Regions from separate parts of the Paenibacillus sp. 01T424 genome, predicted to be linked through region 2. Evidence: riboswitches for the same ligand, from Rfam matches in the RefSeq annotation. Region 2 holds a riboswitch; the other holds the start of a gene.

Region 1 (4,513 bases), on a different contig from region 2:
TGGCGACAAAGGATCATACCGCCGCGAGGTCCGCGAAGGGTTTTGTGCGTTGTAGTTGTTACAAAATGCGCATGAGGCACTGGGCTCGGGTGAAGGCCTGCAGCAACCAAACCAGCGATGTGAGCCATATCAACCATAAACAATGCGCCTACATCATTAGCAATTTTGCCAAGCTTCTCGAAATCGATTGTGCGCGGATACGCACTAGCGCCTGCAACGATCAAACGAGGACGGTGCTTGAAAGCAAGCTTGCGAACTTCTTCATAATCAATAGTGAAGGAATCTTCTTGTACACCATATGCAACAAAGTTATAAAGCAATCCAGATGCATTAACAGGGCTGCCGTGTGTCAAATGTCCACCATGTGCTAGATTCATACCAAGCACAGTGTCGCCAGGCTGCAAAGCTGCAAGGTAAACAGCCATGTTCGCTTGTGCGCCGGAGTGTGGTTGCACGTTCGCATGCTCAGCGCCAAAAAGCTCTTTCGCACGGTTGCGGGCAATATCCTCAACGATGTCAACATGCTCACAACCGCCATAGAAACGTTTGCTTGGGTAACCTTCTGCATATTTGTTCGTCAAAACGCTTCCCATAGCTTCCAATACCGCTTCGCTAACGATGTTCTCGGATGCGATAAGCTCGATATTGTCACGTTGACGAGTAAGTTCTAGTCCTAGAGCTTTCAATACTTCTGGGTCTTGTTTGCGCAAATTTTCCATGATTAAATTCCTCCTCAAATTAGATACCCTTTATCAAGCAAAAACGTCTTCGGTGTCCTTTAGACGCTGAAAATCAAAAAATTATGGCTATAAATCAACTATTCGCAAGTTCCAGCAGATTGCTCTACCGTTAGATTCTCGCTAAGCTCGTATACTGCTCGGGAGCCGCCTATTAACTTTGGCCTTGTGATAGCCATCGTGACATGCGCTCCGCCAATTTCACGAATCGTCGGACGAACGGGAACAGCCACCCGCTTCAAATGCATACCGATAAACGTATCACCAATATCGATGCCCGCATGCGCCTGCACCGTTTCCACCAAACAAGGTTCCTTCAGCTGACGATAGGCATAGGCTGCCATGGAACCGCCCGCTTTAGGCACTGGCACTGCACCTACAATATCAAGCCCCAATCGTTCTGCGGAAGCATGATCAATGACAAGCGCGCGATTCAGATGCTCGCAGCATTGATAAACGGGAATAAAGCCAACTTCGCTGCGAACCGCTTCAACGCCTGCGTAAATTTGTGCAGCCGTTTCAATGGTGCCCGAAGTCCCGATGCGATGACCAAGCACCTCACTAGTACTTACACCGATTACTAGCAGCTGACTCATACCAAGCTTGCCTGCCGCTGCCAGTTCCCGAACAATTTGCTCAACCTGTTCTGCAATGCTTCCTAGCTGTACGTTTTCGTCTACGTTCATTGCGAATGCCCCCTAATTAGGACTGGCTGCTGTACTGTTCTTCAATTTGTTTCACTTTACTAACACGACCGACATGACGTTCTCCATTTGAGAACGGCGTTTCAAGCCATATGCGAATAATTTCGAGTGCCACTCCAGGACCGATCACTCGTTCCCCAAGCGCCAAAACATTAGTATCATTATGCTCCCGAGTGGCTTTGGCTGAGAACATATCATTCACAAGCGCACAGCGGATGCCGCGTACTTTATTAGCCGCAATCGACATGCCGATACCTGTTCCACAAATGAGTATACCGCGCTCTGCTTTGCCGCTCGTAACAAGGTCGCATACGGGCAATGCATAGTCCGGATAATCGACGGATTGGTCACAGTTGCAACCAAGATCTTCAATTTCATGACCAAGCGATTGAAGAAACGGTACAACTTCATCCTTCAAACGATAACCTGCATGGTCAGCACCAATAGCAATTTTCAACGCAAAAGACCTCCTTAGAAATGAAACATCACAGTGCTAGTATACCTATTTTTGCCCAAAAAGACGAAAAAAGAGCAAGACATGCTTATTAGCATGCTGCTCTTTGCCCAGGCGACCGGCCGTATATTCCGATGCTCCACCGTGGTTACCCACTTCCGTCGCCAGTTACATCGGAAACCGTATATTGTCATTTTATTATATCTTATACAGCTGCAAAAATCAATCGAACGGGAGCAAAAATGACTTCTGCAACCCTGAATACTTATCTTTTGGCAAGCTTGTCCAGCAGTTTGACGAGCGCGTCCTCTATTTCGTTAGCACTGCTGCTGTATATAGCAAGCGAGCCTCCAAAAGGATCAACGATGTCAAAGCTCGGTATGCGACGCTCCAGCTCAAGCAATCGTCTTCTCTCGCCAGTCGTCAGCTGTTGGCCAAGCGCCTGCTTCATATGAAGCTCTGTATAGAGCTGCTCCAGCTCCTCAATATCCGCGAGCACTTGAGCGTCTTGATTTGCATATTCCTTTAACGTATAGATTTTGTCGACCGCTTCGGGATGCCATTGCAGCAAACCGCGCTTATGATTGACCGTCATTGTCAAAATAATATCAGCCCAACCAACCGCCTCGCTCGTCAGCGCCAGCGACGTGCTCTTATGCTCGATGTCCCGCTGCCTAAGAGTCTCCACAGCATGAGCTGACACAGGCAGTCCATCAATAGTAGATATGCCTGCGGAGCGAACGGCTACGGTGATCCCTCTCAGAGCAGCCATTCGGCGAAGCATAGCCTCTGCCATCGGTGAGCGGCATGTATTGCCTGTACATACAAATAAAATACGTTTCACACTGCCAACTCCTTTTTGCACGTTATTCCAAGCTGTTCAACGATTAAGCGAAAACACCTGCAGCGTTCCTTAGATGCTAAAGCAGCTTTGACTTGAAATTTAAAATAAGACTGCAATATTGTTCTGCTTTCTTACTTATATTCTAAAAGATAAACAAGATGCCGAACACGAACAAAATTCCTCCGCCTATGGCCTCGCCATATTCGCCAAGCTGACCGCTGACTTTACGCCCCAGCATTAAACCACATATCGACATCAGCCCGCCGAGCAGACCGATAAGTAAAACCGTCATCAACATGTTTGCAGCGAACATCCCAAGCGTAATGCCTACTGAGAACGAGTCGATACTGACGCTAAGCGAAAGCACGAGCAAGCCCCAAAAAGATTTATGGTCAAAAGATTGAACCGCCTCGCCGCGCAGCGAGCTATAAATCATATGTCCGCCGAGCAGCACTAGCAAAATGCCTGCCGCAGTCGTGGCTACATCTCCAAGCAAGGAGCCCACGTATTGACCTGTAAAAATACCTGCCAGCGGCATGATCATATGAAACAACGCAGTTACAATGCCCAGCTTCAAAATATCTCGCAGCCTTATGCCTTTGAGCCCTATGCCGAGCCCAAGAGAAAATGCGTCTAGACTGAGTGCCACCGCAATAATAAGCAGCGTCAAAAACTGTCCAGCTTGTAATTGTGCTTCAATCACAGCCTATCTCCCCCATGTCCGCTTGTAGTCTTTACCAAACATATGCGGACATGAGGACAAACATACTAGTGCGGTTTCAAGCTAATTCAGTTTCAAAAATGATCGTTCCCCTTAGAACACTTTCTATACACGAATAATTCGGTTTCCAGCCGCTTTGGCCAACCGATTCATAAGCGCTGCGCCGATCCCATGCTCCGTGCAGCCCTCTGCCCAAATACGCTGAGCGCCTGCCCCGTCAAAATCACGCAATGCGGCATAAAGCTGATGCGCTGCTGTGCCAAGCTCCGCCTCGCTGCCTAATGAGAAAACATGATCTGCATCGTAGCGATTCAATCTCTCTTCGAAAGCAAGTACGCCAGTTACCTCGCCGCGCATCTTTGCAGCTTCTACTTGATCTTGAATGTAAGCTGCGACAGCTTCAAAATGTCCTTGCACAAGCTCAAGCTCCCCTTGTGGCGCATAATGAGTATATTTCATGCCTGGTGATCGCGGAGCCGACTCCGGTTCTTCTATCGAGGCACTATCAATCAACGCATGGGGTGCCGCTTCTTGAAGCGCTTCGCGCGTAATGCCGCCTGGCCGCAAAATACGAATGCCATGCTCGCCAGCAAGCTCAATTACAGTAGATTCCAGGCCGACGCCTGTTGCACCGTCATCAACAAGACCATCGATCCGCCCATCCAGATCCTCCAGCACATGCTCAGCAAGTGTTGGGCTTGGCCTTCCAGAACGATTGGCGCTTGGTGCAGCAATTGGACAATCTGCGATCTCAAGCAGCGCAAGCGCTGTTCTATGATCCGGTATTCGAATACCAACGGTAGACAGTCCAGCCGTTACGAGCGGCGATAACGCATCCTCACGAACGGGCAGTACAATGGTAAGTGGCCCTGGCCAAAACTGTTCCATCAACGATGAAGCCAGCTCCGAATACGGCAGCACCAGCTCATCTAACTGCTTGCGACCCGCAATATGCACAATGAGAGGGTTGTCCGATGGACGTCCCTTTGCGGTGAATATCCGCTCAACCGCCGCCGAGCTGCGAGCATCCGCGCCAAGCCCATAAACCGTCTC
Region 2 (4,513 bases):
TGATCTGCCTCTTATGACCACCCCCATTTCATAACTCATAAATACGTATTTCTTGTTTCTAGCAGATTTCTTCTTCCGTCGTCGATGGTGCTGGCTGTTGACCTTCGGAAGACGAAGATGATGATGAAGAGGATGAAGCAGGAGCCTCTGAGGATGATGGTGCTTTCGGCTGTACCGCATCTTTTTTCACGAATGAGACCGATTTAGATGGTTTCTTTTCTTCTTTCGCAGCTGGCTCCGCTGGTTTCGATTGTGTTTCTTCTTTCGCAGCAGGTGCTGCTGCTTTTGGTTCTTCTTTTACAACGGCTGCTGCTTTAGGCTGGCTTTCTTCTTTTACAGTCGTTGCTGCTTTAGGCTGGGCAGCTTCTTTCGGCTGTGTTGCTGTTTTTTCAACCGATGTATTTGCTTTAGCCGCAGGCTCTTCCTTTGCTGCTGCCGCTTTAGCTGCAGGCGCCTCTTCCTTCTTATCTACAGCAAGAGTAACTTTGGATTTATCTTCTTGTTTCGCATCTGCTTTTTCTGCTTCAGGTTTATTTGCCTCTATCGTGTCCGCCGTTTTTGTTTGTGGTTGTTTTTCGCCTTCTGCTGCAGCTGTGTTTACTTCTGATTTTTTCTCTGTGTCAGAAACGGTAATGATTTTGGATTGATTCTCTTCCTTTGCTTCGGTAACAATTGCAGCGTTGTCCTTCACCGCAGGCGCACCTTGCGCCTGTTTGGCAGATACGACAACATAGGTTAGGGCTGAGAAGGCTACTGTTGCAGAAATTAATGTTAGTGTTAGTTTTTTCATGATTGTAAACATCCCTTTCGCTTCGCTCTTTGAGCTTTTTTGTTTTTTTGGATAAAAAAAGGAGACCCAACAAGGCGCAGAACTGCGCTCCTATTGAATCTCTGGTGGTCCAGTAGATTATCTTCTTTTGTCATCCTACAAAATGGTTTTTCAACTCACTTTGAATATATTCCTATATTATTCCTCAGAAACGACCCTGTCAACGATTATTTAAATTTTTCCCATCGTTTTTGTCGGAATTAATTATATAGACACTAAAACGTCTGATTTTTATTTATTATTTTAAATTCCACCTTACGATCATCGGTATGAATAAACTTCACAAGCAATGAAATTTTATGATCTGCGTTTATGCTGCTCCAGTAAAATCGAGCCGTTTCATCCATTGAATCAAATAAAGGAACCTCCAGCGGTTCACCTTCAAAAGATCTCAAAATACCATTTTCTTCACCTTTATAAGTGTGAATGCAATGACCTATCCCTTTTGTAAAAGAGTCGTAATGAAAGAAATGACGGATGCAAAATGACGGATCGTTTTGCCTTGTTTTCAAAATGGACAAGCTGTACACAGCTGATTCAGTATCAATAATACCGGAAATACGCGGTGTATAATGGGGAGCATCCGGTTCAAACTTTCTGCTTTTTAATGCATCTTCAAACGTTTCTTTTTTGCCATAAGCTTCATAGATGGTTTCCGTCTGATCTCCATTGGAAATGATGTCCATCCCATTAATACTCTTTATCGGATTATAAATAATCAATGAAGGGTCTTCCATTTTTGCCGCATCATATGCTCTATTTTTTACAAACTGCTCCTTACGCTCAAAGATTCGGTTGCGACTGTTCACGCTTCTGCCCATTATCCAATACACTTGAGCAAAATGTTTTCCTGACGGGCTCATCCCCATGATTATCGTTCTACCAGGATACGGATTATTAAATAACTGATCTTCATAGGACTGCAACATACTCACCTCAACCTTTTTATTTTATCTGAAAATAAAAAAAGCATTTGATCATTGATCAAATACTTTGCCCAGGCGTACGACATATGAAATAGGTGCTCCCTCGTGGTCATCCACGTTTACGCCAGTTGCACCTACCTAAAATTTACATTTATTATAGTTCGATATCGCCAATGAAATCAAGCTCATTTACAGACGAACTATGAAAGTTAACGCGTATATTTTCTAACGAACTGTATCGTGCATATTATGCAGAAAACAAAGCGCTGCTGGATTCGCAAGCTGGTATTTTGATTGTTGAGCAATGGAAAAAGGGCTGTTCCAAAAGTAGAAAAATCTACTTTCAGGACAGCCCTTCTCTTATTTATACCTTATTTCACTTCAATTGATTTAACTGCGCCATTGTCGCCTTTTACTTGTACATATTGACCAACCTTCAGCTGCGAGGAGTCACCTGTGATGACTACACTTGGGTCAATGCTGAATGTAGTGACAACTGCCTGTGAGTTTTCATATCGAGTAATGAGAGAAACCGTCGTCAATTTCGCCTGATTGTTGAACGTTAATGTATTAATAATTCCGTTCTCCGAGAAAGCTGTACTAACAGGAGCCGACTTCGTTACTTCAATAAATACGATACGATTGAGATACGTACGAACGAGTATCTCATCCCCTGCTCGGAGTGAGCTCACTGGCGATTTTTTATCATCTCGGAAAATAAACACATTCGAGTCTAATGCTAGTGAAACCTCCGTGTTATCTCCTTTAACAACCGTCAACTTGCCATCAGCAGGAGCTGCTTTTAGCTTGCCAGTAATGGCTTGTGCATCATGATTAGGCATTTCCGTATCTGTACGATCGAGAAGCGCTGCCAGCTCTGCACGGGTTACTGGTTGATTTGGACGGAACGTTTTTCCATTCTTATCATTGTAGCCGGTAATAATGCCTTTCTTCAAAGCAAGAGCAACATAACCTACAGATCCAGCAGGGATCTCTTTTGCATCCTTAAAGTCAAGCTTCGTATTATTGAGCGCCTTCGCTTCGTCTTCCAGTTTAAGCGCTTTTACGAGAAGAATCGTAGACCATAGTCTTGTTGCGTTTGCTTCCGGTTTCACTTCCGATTCAGTCTCAGAGAATAGATCGTTCTCCAGCGCTACTGCAACGTAACCAACAGCCCATGGGTATTTTTTTGCGATTTTATCCCCGTCATTAAATTGCAAATCCGTTTTCATTTTATCAGCTGATTCCGCTTGTGAGCGAAGACCCATCAATCTGACAGCAGCAGTCAACGTTTCAATACGGTTGATTTTTTGATTAGGCTTAAATGTACCATCCTCGTAGCCAGTAAATACGCCCTTCGACGCTAACCGCATAATGTATTCCATAGCCCACTTCAGATCGTCTTCATCTTGGAACTGCCATGTTACTTTATGTTTATCGTCCTTGTCATACTTGTCATCCTTGTCCTCATGACGGCCTTTATCATCATTACGATCGCCATCATGCCCTTTGCCTTTACCGCCATCTGCAAAAGCTGACGTCGCACCGCCTGCAAGCATTAGCAGCGCAAGCGAAGAAATTGCTGTCTTTTTCCACATGGTTTGTTTCATCAAGAAAGCCACACTCCTTTTTCGATTGCGGGTTTTGCCGCATTTTTTACCTTCGCCCATACGTTTCGGGAGAGGCAGATCGATTTAAGAGGGTGGCTTTCAAAATAAATTTTTATGATTGTTCCTTATCGGCCTCGCGTTTAGCTTTAAGCCACTTAGGAGCACCTTTGTTTTTACCTTCGCGCTTTCGCTCCACTTTCTTAGGAGCAGGCTTCGCTGCTGGCTTTGGTTTCGGCGGAGCAGCTACTGCTTTCGTCTCTACAAGCTTCGTTTGTTTCGGAGCAGCAGCTGCACTTTTGTTCTCTACAGCTCGCTTCGTTTGCAACGCTTCTGAGCGATCTGCAAGCTTCGCTTCATGACGAGCCGCAAACGGTTTTGTTGCTTCTCGCAGCTCTTCCTCGCTAAGAAGCTTTCCTCTGAACATTGTCCGTTCTGTCAATTCGATGCCCAGCTGCTTGCGGAATTTCTCCATAATAAACAGCTCCTGCGGCGTAACAATGGAAACGACTGTACCAGGACGTCCCATACGGCCCGTTCGTCCTGCACGATGCACGTAATGATCCGCATCCGATGCAGGATCAAGCTGAATGACGAGCGGCAGACCTTCAATATCAAGGCCTCTAGCCGCAACATCCGTAGCTAGCAGCAGTTGGCAGCGACCCTCGCGAAAACGAGTCAATGTTGCTGCACGGCGCTGTTTATCCGCATCCCCATACAAAGCCTCAACAGTAAAGCCTTCATAGCTTAGCTTCGATTCCCAGTTGGAAATGTTGTCGGTATCATTTAGGAAAAGCAGCGCAGAGGTTGGGTTCAGCAAGCGAACAAGTCTTCTTGCCGTATCGGTTTTATCACGCTTATCGCTAACGATAAAATAATTATCGATCGTTTGTGATACGGTATGCTCCGGCGTAACCTGAATACGTTCCGGGTTTTTCATCCAGCGTCCTTCAAAACGAGCCATTTGATCCGGATATGTCGCGGAGAAAAAAGCAATTTGGTGCTCTTTACCGACACTATGCAAAATGATCTCGACCTCTTTTGTCGAGCCGAGCTGAAATACTTGATCCGCTTCATCAACTACAACATTTTTCACATCATTCAGCTTGAGCTTGCGCAGCTTAAGCAATTCGTGAATTCGCCCTGGTGTA

The links. A riboswitch is a leader RNA that binds a small molecule or an ion and turns the genes downstream of it on or off. The one in region 2 is predicted to bind ZMP and ZTP.
Region 1: linked by a shared signal. The riboswitch ahead of rpiB (ribose 5-phosphate isomerase B) and the one ahead of AC1DPK_RS16635 (IMP cyclohydrolase) in region 2 are both predicted to bind ZMP and ZTP.

What each region holds. Positions count from the first base shown of each region.
Region 1 is NZ_JBFTPZ010000064.1:959-5,471, forward strand. Features, by position in the region: gene AC1DPK_RS31110 (serine hydroxymethyltransferase) at 1-719, opposite strand, end outside; gene AC1DPK_RS31115 (TIGR01440 family protein) at 818-1,423, opposite strand; gene rpiB (ribose 5-phosphate isomerase B) at 1,440-1,898, opposite strand; ZMP/ZTP riboswitch at 1,997-2,077, opposite strand; gene AC1DPK_RS31125 (low molecular weight protein arginine phosphatase) at 2,161-2,739, opposite strand; gene AC1DPK_RS31130 (manganese efflux pump MntP) at 2,882-3,442, opposite strand; gene AC1DPK_RS31135 (L-threonylcarbamoyladenylate synthase) at 3,566-4,513, opposite strand, start outside.
Region 2 is NZ_JBFTPZ010000020.1:69,918-74,430, forward strand. Features, by position in the region: gene AC1DPK_RS16630 (hypothetical protein) at 59-790, opposite strand; gene AC1DPK_RS16635 (IMP cyclohydrolase) at 1,045-1,758, opposite strand; ZMP/ZTP riboswitch at 1,818-1,897, opposite strand; gene AC1DPK_RS16640 (S-layer homology domain-containing protein) at 2,127-3,365, opposite strand; gene AC1DPK_RS16645 (DEAD/DEAH box helicase) at 3,478-4,513, opposite strand, start outside.